DNA from 2 places in the Streptomyces sp. SD31 genome. Region 1 is predicted to be linked to the other one. Evidence: predicted binding sites of a transcription regulator. Region 1 holds the regulator's gene; the other holds the start of a gene.
The links. Region 1 encodes HspR, which represses chaperone genes until heat shock. Its sites were predicted from a motif close to TTGAGNNNNNNNNNCTCAA; they were not measured.
Positions count from the first base shown of each region.

Region 2: dnaK (molecular chaperone DnaK) is a predicted target of HspR. The motif match lies at 2,119-2,137, and genes of this name have one in related genera.

Region 1 covers NZ_JBQHCX010000001.1:614,777-619,925, forward strand. Annotated here, with positions in the region: gene dnaK (molecular chaperone DnaK) at 1-1,310, shown strand, start outside; gene grpE (nucleotide exchange factor GrpE) at 1,310-1,966, shown strand; gene dnaJ (molecular chaperone DnaJ) at 2,009-3,190, shown strand; gene ACTMVF_RS02775 (heat shock protein transcriptional repressor HspR) at 3,196-3,648, shown strand; gene ACTMVF_RS02780 (NAD(P)H-binding protein) at 3,764-4,597, shown strand; gene ACTMVF_RS02785 (hypothetical protein) at 4,913-5,149, opposite strand, start outside.
Region 2 covers NZ_JBQHCX010000004.1:223,342-228,490, reverse strand. Annotated here, with positions in the region: gene narI (respiratory nitrate reductase subunit gamma) at 1-219, shown strand, start outside; gene dnaK (molecular chaperone DnaK) at 216-2,072, opposite strand; gene ACTMVF_RS10920 (OsmC family protein) at 2,350-2,778, opposite strand; gene ACTMVF_RS10915 (vWA domain-containing protein) at 2,853-4,661, opposite strand; gene ACTMVF_RS10910 (ATP-binding protein) at 4,658-5,149, opposite strand, start outside.

The DNA.
Region 1 (5,149 bases):
AGATCGGCGACGGCGTCGTCGAGGTGAAGGCCACCAACGGTGACAACCACCTCGGTGGTGACGACTGGGACCAGCGCGTCGTCGACTACCTGGTGCAGCAGTTCAAGTCCGGTCACGGCGTGGACCTCGCCAAGGACAAGATGGCCCTCCAGCGCCTCCGCGAGGCCGCCGAGAAGGCCAAGATCGAGCTGTCCTCCTCCACCGAGACCTCGATCAACCTGCCCTACATCACCGCCTCTGCCGAGGGCCCGCTGCACCTGGACGAGAAGCTCACCCGGGCTCAGTTCCAGCAGCTGACCGCGGACCTGCTGGAGCGCTGCAAGACCCCGTTCTTCAACGTCATGAAGGACGCCGGCGTCTCCATCAACGAGATCGACCACGTCGTCCTCGTCGGTGGCTCCACCCGTATGCCCGCCGTCGCCGAGCTCGTCAAGGAGCTGACCGGCGGCAAGGAGGCCAACAAGGGCGTGAACCCGGACGAGGTCGTCGCCATCGGCGCCTCGCTCCAGGCCGGTGTCCTCAAGGGTGAGGTCAAGGACGTCCTGCTCCTCGACGTGACCCCGCTGTCCCTCGGTATCGAGACCAAGGGCGGCATCATGACCAAGCTCATCGAGCGCAACACCACGATCCCGACCAAGCGGTCCGAGATCTTCACGACGGCCGAGGACAACCAGCCGTCCGTGCAGATCCAGGTCTACCAGGGCGAGCGCGAGATCGCGGCGTACAACAAGAAGCTCGGGATGTTCGAGCTGACCGGTCTGCCGCCGGCGCCGCGCGGTGTCCCGCAGATCGAGGTGTCCTTCGACATCGACGCCAACGGCATCATGCACGTGACCGCCAAGGACCTGGGCACGGGCAAGGAGCAGAAGATGACCGTCACCGGCGGCTCCTCGCTGCCGAAGGACGAGGTCGACCGGATGCGCCAGGAGGCCGAGCAGTACGCGGAGGAGGACCACCGCCGCCGCGAGGCCGCCGAGACCCGCAACCAGGGCGAGCAGCTCGTCTACCAGACGGAGAAGTTCCTCAAGGACAACGAGGACAAGGTCCCCGGCGAGGTCAAGACCGAGGTCGAGGCCGCCGTCGAGGAGCTGAAGACCGCGCTCAAGGGCGAGGACACCGCCGAGATCCGCACGGCCACCGAGAAGGTCGCCGCGGTCTCGCAGAAGGTCGGCCAGGCCATGTACGCCGACGCCCAGGGCGCGCAGGCCGCCGGTGGCCCCGAGGGCGCCACGGCGGGCGGCAAGGCCGCCGACGACGACGTCGTCGACGCCGAGATCGTGGACGACGAGCGCAAGGACGGTGCCGCGTAATGACGGAGGAGACCCCGGGCTTCGAGGAGAAGCCCGACGTCCCCTCCGGCGCGACCCCTGACGACGCCGAGTCGAAGGCCGCAACCTCGTCGAACAGCGAGGGGGCGGCCCCGGCCGGGGACGGAGCAGCAGACGCGGGCCTGGTGGCCCAGCTGGACCAGGTGCGTACGGCGCTCGGTGAGCGCACGGCGGACCTCCAGCGGCTCCAGGCCGAGTACCAGAACTACCGCCGCCGTGTCGAGCGCGACCGGATCACGGTCAAGGAGATCGCCATCGCGAACCTCCTGACCGAGCTCCTGCCCGTGCTCGACGACATCGGGCGCGCACGGGAACACGGCGAACTCGTCGGCGGATTCAAGTCCGTCGGGGAGTCGCTGGAGACCGTCGCGGCGAAGCTGGGCCTGCAGCAGTTCGGCAAGGAGGGCGAGCCCTTCGACCCGACGATCCACGAGGCCCTGATGCACAGTTACGCGCCGGACGTCACCGAGACGACCTGCGTCGCGATCCTCCAGCCGGGGTATCGCATCGGCGAGCGCACCATCCGCCCCGCGCGGGTGGCCGTCGCCGAGCCCCAGCCGGGCGCGCAGACGGTCAAGGCCGATGAGGCGACCGAGGCGGGCGACGACAAGGAGAGCGGTGGCCCGGACGAGGGCTGACGTTGAATTGACGAGGGACTACGGGAAGGGGGTACGTCGAGGATGAGCACCAAGGACTTCATCGAGAAGGACTTCTACAAGGTCCTCGGCGTCCCCAAGGACGCCACCGAAGCCGAGATCAAGAAGGCGTACCGCAAGCTCGCCCGCGAGTACCACCCGGACGCCAACAAGGGCAACGCCAAGGCGGAGGAGCGCTTCAAGGAGATCTCCGAGGCGAACGACATCCTCGGTGACCCCAAGAAGCGCAAGGAGTACGACGAGGCACGCGCCCTCTTCGGCAACGGCGGCTTCCGCCCGGGGCCGGGCGGCGCGGGCGGCTCCTTCAACTTCGACCTGGGCGACCTCTTCGGAGGCGGCGCCCAGGGCGGGCAAGGGGGAGCCGGCGGCTTCGGCGGCGGACTCGGTGACGTCTTCGGGGGCCTGTTCAACCGCGGTGGCACGGGTACGACCCGTACCCAGCCCAGGCGCGGCCAGGACATCGACACCGAGGTCAGCCTCAGCTTCACCGAGGCGATCGAGGGTGCGACGGTCCCGCTGCGGATGTCCTCGCAGTCTCCCTGCAAGGCCTGCGCCGGCACCGGCGACAAGAACGGCACACCGCGGGTGTGCCCGACCTGCGTCGGCACCGGCCAGGTGGCGCGGGGCTCCGGTGGCGGCTTCTCCCTCACCGACCCCTGCCCGGACTGCAAGGGGCGCGGCCTGATGGCCGAGCACCCCTGCCTGGAGTGCAAGGGCAGCGGCCGGGCGAAGTCGTCCAGGACCATGCAGGTGCGCATCCCGGCCGGGGTCTCCGACGGCCAGCGCATCCGTCTGCGCGGCAAGGGCGCACCCGGTGAACGCGGCGGCCCGTCCGGCGACCTGTACGTCACCGTGCATGTCGCCGCGCACCCGGTGTTCGGCCGCAAGGACGACAACCTCACGGTGACCGTCCCCGTGACCTTCACGGAGGCGGCCCTCGGCGGCGAGGTCAGGGTCCCCACCCTGGGCGGACCGCCGGTCACCCTGAAACTGCCGCCCGGCACACCCAACGGCCGCACCATGCGGGCGCGGGGCAAGGGCGCGGTCCGCAAGGACGGCACCCGCGGCGACCTCCTGGTCACCGTCGAGGTGAGTGTCCCGAAGGACCTTTCGGGGAAGGCTCGTGACGCACTGGAGGCGTATCGCGAGGCGACCGCGGGCGAGGACCCGCGGGCGGAGCTGTTCCAGGCCGCGAAGGGAGCATGAGTCAGATGGACGGTCGTCGACGCAACCCGTATGAACTGACCGAGGAAACCCCGGTCTACGTCATCTCGGTGGCGGCCCAGCTCTCCGGCCTGCACCCGCAGACGCTGCGCCAGTACGACCGTCTGGGCCTGGTGTCTCCGGACCGCACCGCCGGCCGGGGGCGCCGCTACTCGGCCCGCGACATCGAACTGCTGCGCACCGTCCAGCAGTTGTCGCAGGACGAGGGCATCAACCTGGCCGGCATCAAGCGCATCATCGAACTGGAGAACCAGGTCGCCGCGCTCCAGTCCCGGGTCGCCGAACTGCAGTCGGCCCTGGACGGCGCGGCGGCGGCGATGCAGCAGCGCGAGGCGGCGGTGCACGCGTCGTACCGCCGGGACCTGGTGCCGTATCAGGAAGTGCAGCAGACCAGCGCGTTGGTGGTGTGGCGGCCCAAGCGGCAGCAGACCTCTGACTGATGGCGACGTCAAAGGCCCTTGGCCCGCAGGTTCCTCTCGGAACCTGCGGGCCAAGGGCCTTTTGGCTCCTCCGACCTTTGACCTCAAGGTTGGTTGAGGTCCTAATGTCACCCGCATGATTCTCGTGACCGGAGCCACCGGAAACATAGGCAGCGCCCTCGTGAAGGAACTCCGGGGGATCGACGCCGGACCGCTGGGAGGGCTCACCCGGGATGCCGCGCGGGCCGTGTTCCCGGAAGGAGTCGAGGCGGTCGAGGGTGACCTCGGCCGGCCGTCCTCACTGAAGCCTGCGCTGGAGGGGGTGCGCTCCCTGTTCCTCGTGTCGCGACTCGGCCCGGACGCCGAGATCCTCGAAGCCGCCCGGGCGGCGGGCGTGGAGCATGTGGTGCTGGTCTCGTCCATCACCGCACAGACGCATCCGCACCTGGGCCCGGCCGCGGAGAACCTGGCCGTCGAGCGTCTGCTCAAGGGCAGCGGCATGGCGTGGACGATCCTGCGGCCGACGCAGTTCGCCTCGAACGCCCTGTGGTGGGCCGAGGAGATCCGTGACCACGGAGCGGTCCGTACGCCTTATGCGGACATCGGGTTGCCCACGATCCACCCCGCGGACATCGCGGCGGTGGCACGGGTGGCGCTGACCGAGTCCGGCCATCGAGGGCGGACGTACGCGCTGACCGGCCCACAGCGGATCACCGCCCGGCAGCAGGTGGAAGCCCTCGCGGACGTGCTGGGCCGGGACGTGGCGCTCGCCGAGATCAGCCGGGAGGAGGCCCACCGTGACCTGGCCGCCCTCCTGGGCGACGAGACCGCCGACGCGATGCTCGATGTGACGGGCGGCGCCGTCAACGCGGAACTGCTCATGGTGCGCGACACCGTTTCCCGAATCGCCGGTGCCCCGGCCAGGACGTTCCGCCAATGGGTGTCGGAGCACGCCACCGCCTTCAGCTGAGCCGGTCGAGGAGGTCGCCGCCCGGCAGACGCGGGGTGCGGTGGCGTCGGCGGGGGCGAACCGCGGGCCGCCCGCCTCGAAGTCCTGGCCGATCGGCTCGCCCGGGACGATGTTCAGCTCCGTGGCGGTGACGGTGGGGACGGACGGGTCGCCGTCCGGGATGTCGATGCAGAGCATGGCCAGCGGGTCCTCGGCGTCGGTGCGGTCCTTCAGTCTGTTCGGCGACGACGGCGATCAACCGTCGCCGAACAGGGCCGGCCGGGGCACCGATTGGTTGTACGGTCCTGCGGGCGGCGTCCTCGGCTGTATCCGGTGTCAGGGAATCAGCTCACCGATCGCATCGCCGACCAGCATCCACATCGGCTGCGCGCCCGTGCCGAACGCGGCGGCGACGGCGTAGCCCAGGGCGGCATCCGTGGGGTCCGGCGCGATGTCCGGGTCAGTGTCCGGCCCGGTGTCCGGCCCGGGATCCTGTCGCCACTCGGCCGCCACTTGCCCGTCGCCCTCGGAGTAGAAGTTCCCCAACCGCCGCCCGTCGCGCAGGAACTGGCT
Region 2 (5,149 bases), on a different contig from region 1:
CCGGATGTCGACCGCATGGCGGGCGTGCCGGTGCTGTACGAGGTCCACGCGGTGATCGGCATGACGTTGATCGCGCTGGTGCCGTACACGCGGCTGGCTCACATGTTCAGCGCGCCGGTGCAGTATCTGTTCCGGCCGTATGTGGTGTACCGGGCGCGTGACCCGCGGCAGCTGGGACCGCGCCCGGACAAACAAGGCTGGGAGACGAGCCGTCGCTAGGCCGCTCCGCCCTTCTGCTCCTTCTCGTCGTCGACGATCTCCGCGTCCACCACGCCCTCTTCGTCGGGGGCGCTCGCCTTCGGCTCATCGGCTGAACCGCCGGAGGCCGACGCGTACATCGCCTGGCCCATCTTCTGGCTGACCGTGGCGAGCTTCTCGACGCCCGTGCGCAGGGCGCTCGTCTCGGCGTTCTGCTCCAGTTGCCGCTTCAGTTCCGTGACCGCCGACTCGACCTCCGACCTGGTGTCCGCCGGGACCTTGTCCTCGTTGTCGCGGAGGAACTTCTCGGTCTGGTAGACGAGTTGTTCGGCCTGGTTGCGCGTCTCCGCCGCCTCGCGTCGCTTGCGGTCCTCCTCGGCGTACTGTTCGGCCTCCCGCATCATGCGGTCGATGTCGTCCTTCGGGAGCGCCGAGCCGCCCGTGACCGTCATCTTCTGCTCACGGCCGGTGGCCAGGTCCTTGGCGGAGACGTGCATGATCCCGTTGGCGTCGATGTCGAACGCGACCTCGATCTGCGGGACGCCGCGCGGCGCGGGCGGCAGACCGGTGAGGTCGAAGACGCCGAGCTTCTTGTTGTACGCCGCGATCTCGCGTTCGCCCTGGTAGACCTGGATGCCGACGGAGGGCTGGTTGTCGGTGGCGGTGGTGAAGATCTCCGAACGCCGGGTGGGGATCGTCGTGTTGCGTTCGATGAGCTTCGTCATGATGCCGCCCTTGGTCTCGATGCCGAGGGACAGCGGGGTGACGTCGAGCAGCAGGACGTCCTTGACGTCGCCGCGGATGACGCCCGCCTGGAGGGCGGCGCCGACGGCCACGACCTCGTCGGGGTTGACGCCCTTGTGCGGGTCCTTGCCGGTGAGTTCCTTCACCAGGTCGGTGACGGCGGGCATGCGGGTGGAGCCGCCGACGAGGATGACGTGGTCGACCGCGGAGAGCTTGATCCCGGCGTCCTTGACGGCTTGGTGGAAGGGGGTCTTGCAGCGGTCGAGGAGGTCGGCGGTGAGCTCCTGGAACTGGGCACGGGTCATCTTCTCGTCGAGGTGCAGGGGGCCCTCGGCGGAGGCGGTGATGTAGGGCAGGTTGATCGTCGTCTCGGAGGAGCTGGACAGCTCGATCTTGGCCTTCTCGGCCCCCTCACGCAGCCGCTGCAGCGCCATCTTGTCGTTGCCGAGGTCGATGCCGTACTGCCCCTTGAACTTCTTCACCAGGTGCTCGACGACCCGCTGGTCCCAGTCGTCGCCGCCCAGGTGTGTGTCACCGTTGGTGGCCTTGACCTCGATGACTCCGTCGCCGATCTCCAGCAGGGAGACGTCGAAGGTGCCGCCGCCGAGGTCGAAGACCAGCACCGTCTGTTCCTCGCCCCGGTCGAGGCCGTAGGCGAGGGCGGCGGCCGTGGGCTCGTTGATGATCCTCAGGACCTTCAGGCCCGCGATCTCCCCGGCCTCCTTGGTGGCCTGCCGCTGGGCGTCGTCGAAGTACGCGGGCACGGTGATCACCGCGTCGGTGACGTCCTCGCCGAGATAGGACTCGGCGTCCCGCTTCAGCTTCTGCAGCACCCGGGCCGACAGCTCCTGCGCCCGGTAGCGGGTGCCGTCGATGTCGCCCTGGTCCGGGAAGCGCCAGTTCCCGTCGCCCATGTGCCGCTTCACGGAGCGGGCGGTGCGCTCGACGTTCGTCACCGCCTGCCGCTTGGCCACCTCACCCACGAGTACTTCGCCGTTCTTGGCGAAGGCCACGACCGACGGTGTGGTCCTGGCCCCCTCCGCGTTGGCGACGACCGTGGGCTCACCGCCCTCCAGGACGGCCACCACCGAGTTCGTGGTCCCGAGATCGATCCCGACCGCGCGTGCCATCGCTGTCCCCTTCCGCCAGGGCGCCCCTTGAACTCCAGCACAAAACTTGAGCGGGTTCTTGTCAATGGGACGGGTGACCGGGGGGAGCGGTGCCAAACGAGGGCTGAGCGCTCGCTCAGGGCCTGGGCCTGGGAGCGCCCCTAGGGGGCAGGCCCGCAGGGCCGCCCCCTAGGGGCGCGGGGCTGTATCGATATGCGGCTCCGCCGCGTGGGCGCGACAAGCCCCCACACCGCCGCAGACGCCACACAGCCGCCGCGGCACCCCCATGGGCGAACCGCTACGACAACTTCGCCGACAGCGTGATCGGCACCGCCTTCAGCGCCTGGCTGACCGGGCAGTTGACCTTGGCGTCCTCGGCCCTGGCCTGGAAGTCCTCCTCGGAGATGCCCGGAATCGTGGCCTCGACGGTGATGTGGATTCCGGTGATGCCCTCGCCCGGCTGGAACGTCACATCGGCGGAGGTGACCAGCTTGGTCGGCGGGGTGCCGGCCTTGTCGAGGATGTTCGAGAAGGCCATGGAGTAGCAGCTGGAGTGGGCGGCGGCGATCAGCTCCTCCGGGCTGGTCTTGCCGTTCGCGTCCTCGGCGCGCGACGCCCACGTGACCGGCTGCTGGGCGATGCTGCCGGAGGAGTCGAAGGAGACGACGCCATTGCCCTTGAACAGATTGCCTTCCCACACGGTGTGTGCGGAGCGCGTGGTTGCCACGATGAATCCCTTCGCATGCTTACGGGGAGGTCCCGGGTACGGGTTCCGTGTCCCCCATCCGATCACACTCAGGCTCACTGCACTCGGAAGACCGGCCCACGCGGGGTGAACGGCAGGCGACGTCCCTGGGGGATCAGGTACGCGTGCTCGCGCCGCACCCTCAGCACGTCGCACCAGCCGTCCGTGATGACCAGGACGGGCGCGCCCGGCGGGAAGTCGTCCGCGCGCTGGAGGAGATCGATCCCGGGCTGCAGGACCGTACCGCCGCGGCCGTGCACCCGCACCCGCCCGGCGATCTCGGTCACCGGCACATACCCGGCGTCGTAGGGGGCGGCGTCGCAGAACACCACCCGCGCCGCCGGTACGTCCCGGGCCGCCGCGTAGGAGGCGATGGCGCCCAGCGCCTTGCCGAGCAGGACGGCCCCCATGGAGCCGGAGGTGTCCAGGACCACGCCGAAGGTGCAGCGGGCGATCTCCTCGGGCGGGAACCAGCGGCCCGCGCGCGGGATGTCGGGCGTCGACGACTGACGGCGCGAGGGACGGGCGTACGACCGCACCGGCTCGGGGCGGGGGACGAACTCGTCGAACCAGCGGGCCAGTCGGGCGTCCCACGGCAGCGGCGGATGGCTGAGCGCGCGGATCTCCTGGACCAGGCCGCCGGGCAGGAAGCCGCGCTCCTGCTGCTGGTGCAGGTCCAGGCCGTGCGAGAGGCCCCGGCGGTAGAACTCGTCGAGGTCGCAGGTGTCGCCGGGCGGCCCGAGCGGGGCGCCGAGCACATCGCCGACGCCCTTGCCGCGCAGGGTGGCCAGGCGGCGCATCCGGCGCAGGTCGCCGACGATCCGGTCGTACACCTCCTCGGCGGACAGGCCGGTGAACTGCGCGTCGTACAGCAGCCCTTGGGGCATCTCGCCGACCTGCATCTCGCGCAGCCAGCCGTTGATGACGTAGTCGCAGGCGACATTGAACAGGTACGGGTCGCGGGCACCGCAGCGGTCGCCGTGGCGCAGGGCGGCGTGCAGCATCTCGTGGGCGAGGATGAACCGCCATTCCTCGTCCTCGAAGGTCCGCAGCGGGTTGATGTAGATCTCGCCGGCCTCGGCGTTGACGGCGGCGACGGAGATGCCGTGGGCGCGGGCGAGTTCGGCGTCGGCGACCAGCTTGATGCCGGCCGCGATGCCGCCGAGCAGCGGGTAGGAGGTGATGAACCACTCCAGTGCCCACTGCCACGGCCGCTTCTTGACCGGTTCGCCGTCCATGGAGTCGCGTCGGCCGCCCGCCATGTCCATCGCGGTGGACACGGTGCGGGTCAGCGCGGTGGCGAAGGCCAGTTGGTGGTCCGGAGGCTGGTGGTACCAGTCCCGCCATTCCACGAGCAGCTGGTCGGGCTCGGCGCCGGCGGTACCGCAGCGCTCATACGTGGCCGGGAGCCCATGGCGTCGCCAGTGCGCGGCGAGTCGCTCCTCGTCGCCGTCCGGGTACGACAGGGGCTGGTCGTCCGGGGTTCGGCCCACGGGGAAGGACAGCAGGAAACGGTTGACGACCACGCAGCGCGCCGCGAGGTCGTACCGGTCGGGCTGCTCGCGCTCCCCCTTCGCCGCCGGGACATGGCCGAAGCCGAGGTGGAGGACGGCGTGCGCGATCGACCAGGCCCACACGGCGGGATCGGCGACGCGGGTCGGGTGGGCGTGCAGCGTGCCGCTGGAGGAGACGCGGACGAGTCCGTCCCGGAGCGCCGTGTCGCACTTCTCGTCGCGGCAGACGCTGAACTCTACGGCGGCGAGCGCGGGATTGGCCCGCACCAGCCGCATTCCCTCGGCGAACGCCTCCCCCGCGACATCCCGCTTCTTCTTTACGGGAGTCCGGTTGGCGGGAGTTCGGCTCATCGCCGCGCCTCCACCAGCCGCGGCATGTCCCGTGCCGCCTCGACCAGGAACCAGGCGGGCAGGGCGGGGTTGCCGTCGGTGTCGGAGGCGATGACGCTCTGGGCGACCTCGACGGAGATCTCCGCGAGCTGCACCAGCAGCGACTTGGCGCGGTACGCGGTCTGCCGGCCGCTCGCCGACATGTGCTCCTTGCTGGCGGGCAGTTCCTTGATGAGCCGGCCGCGGAAGGACTCGGCGAGGTAGTAGAGCAGGTCGCGGTCCTCCATGCGGTGCGGCCAGCGGGCGTCGCCCTTGATGATTGCCTCGATGCCGAACTGGCTGCGCACGATCTTGACGTAGCCGCAGAACGCGGTGGCGTGCGTCGGCGTCAGCGTGCCGTGCGCGAGCACCTTCAGCGTCTCCTCGTCGAGGTCGCGTCCGAAGGAGTGCAGCGCGTCGGAGAGCATGTGCCAGGAGCGGGGCGTGGAGAACGGCTCCTCGGTCTTCGG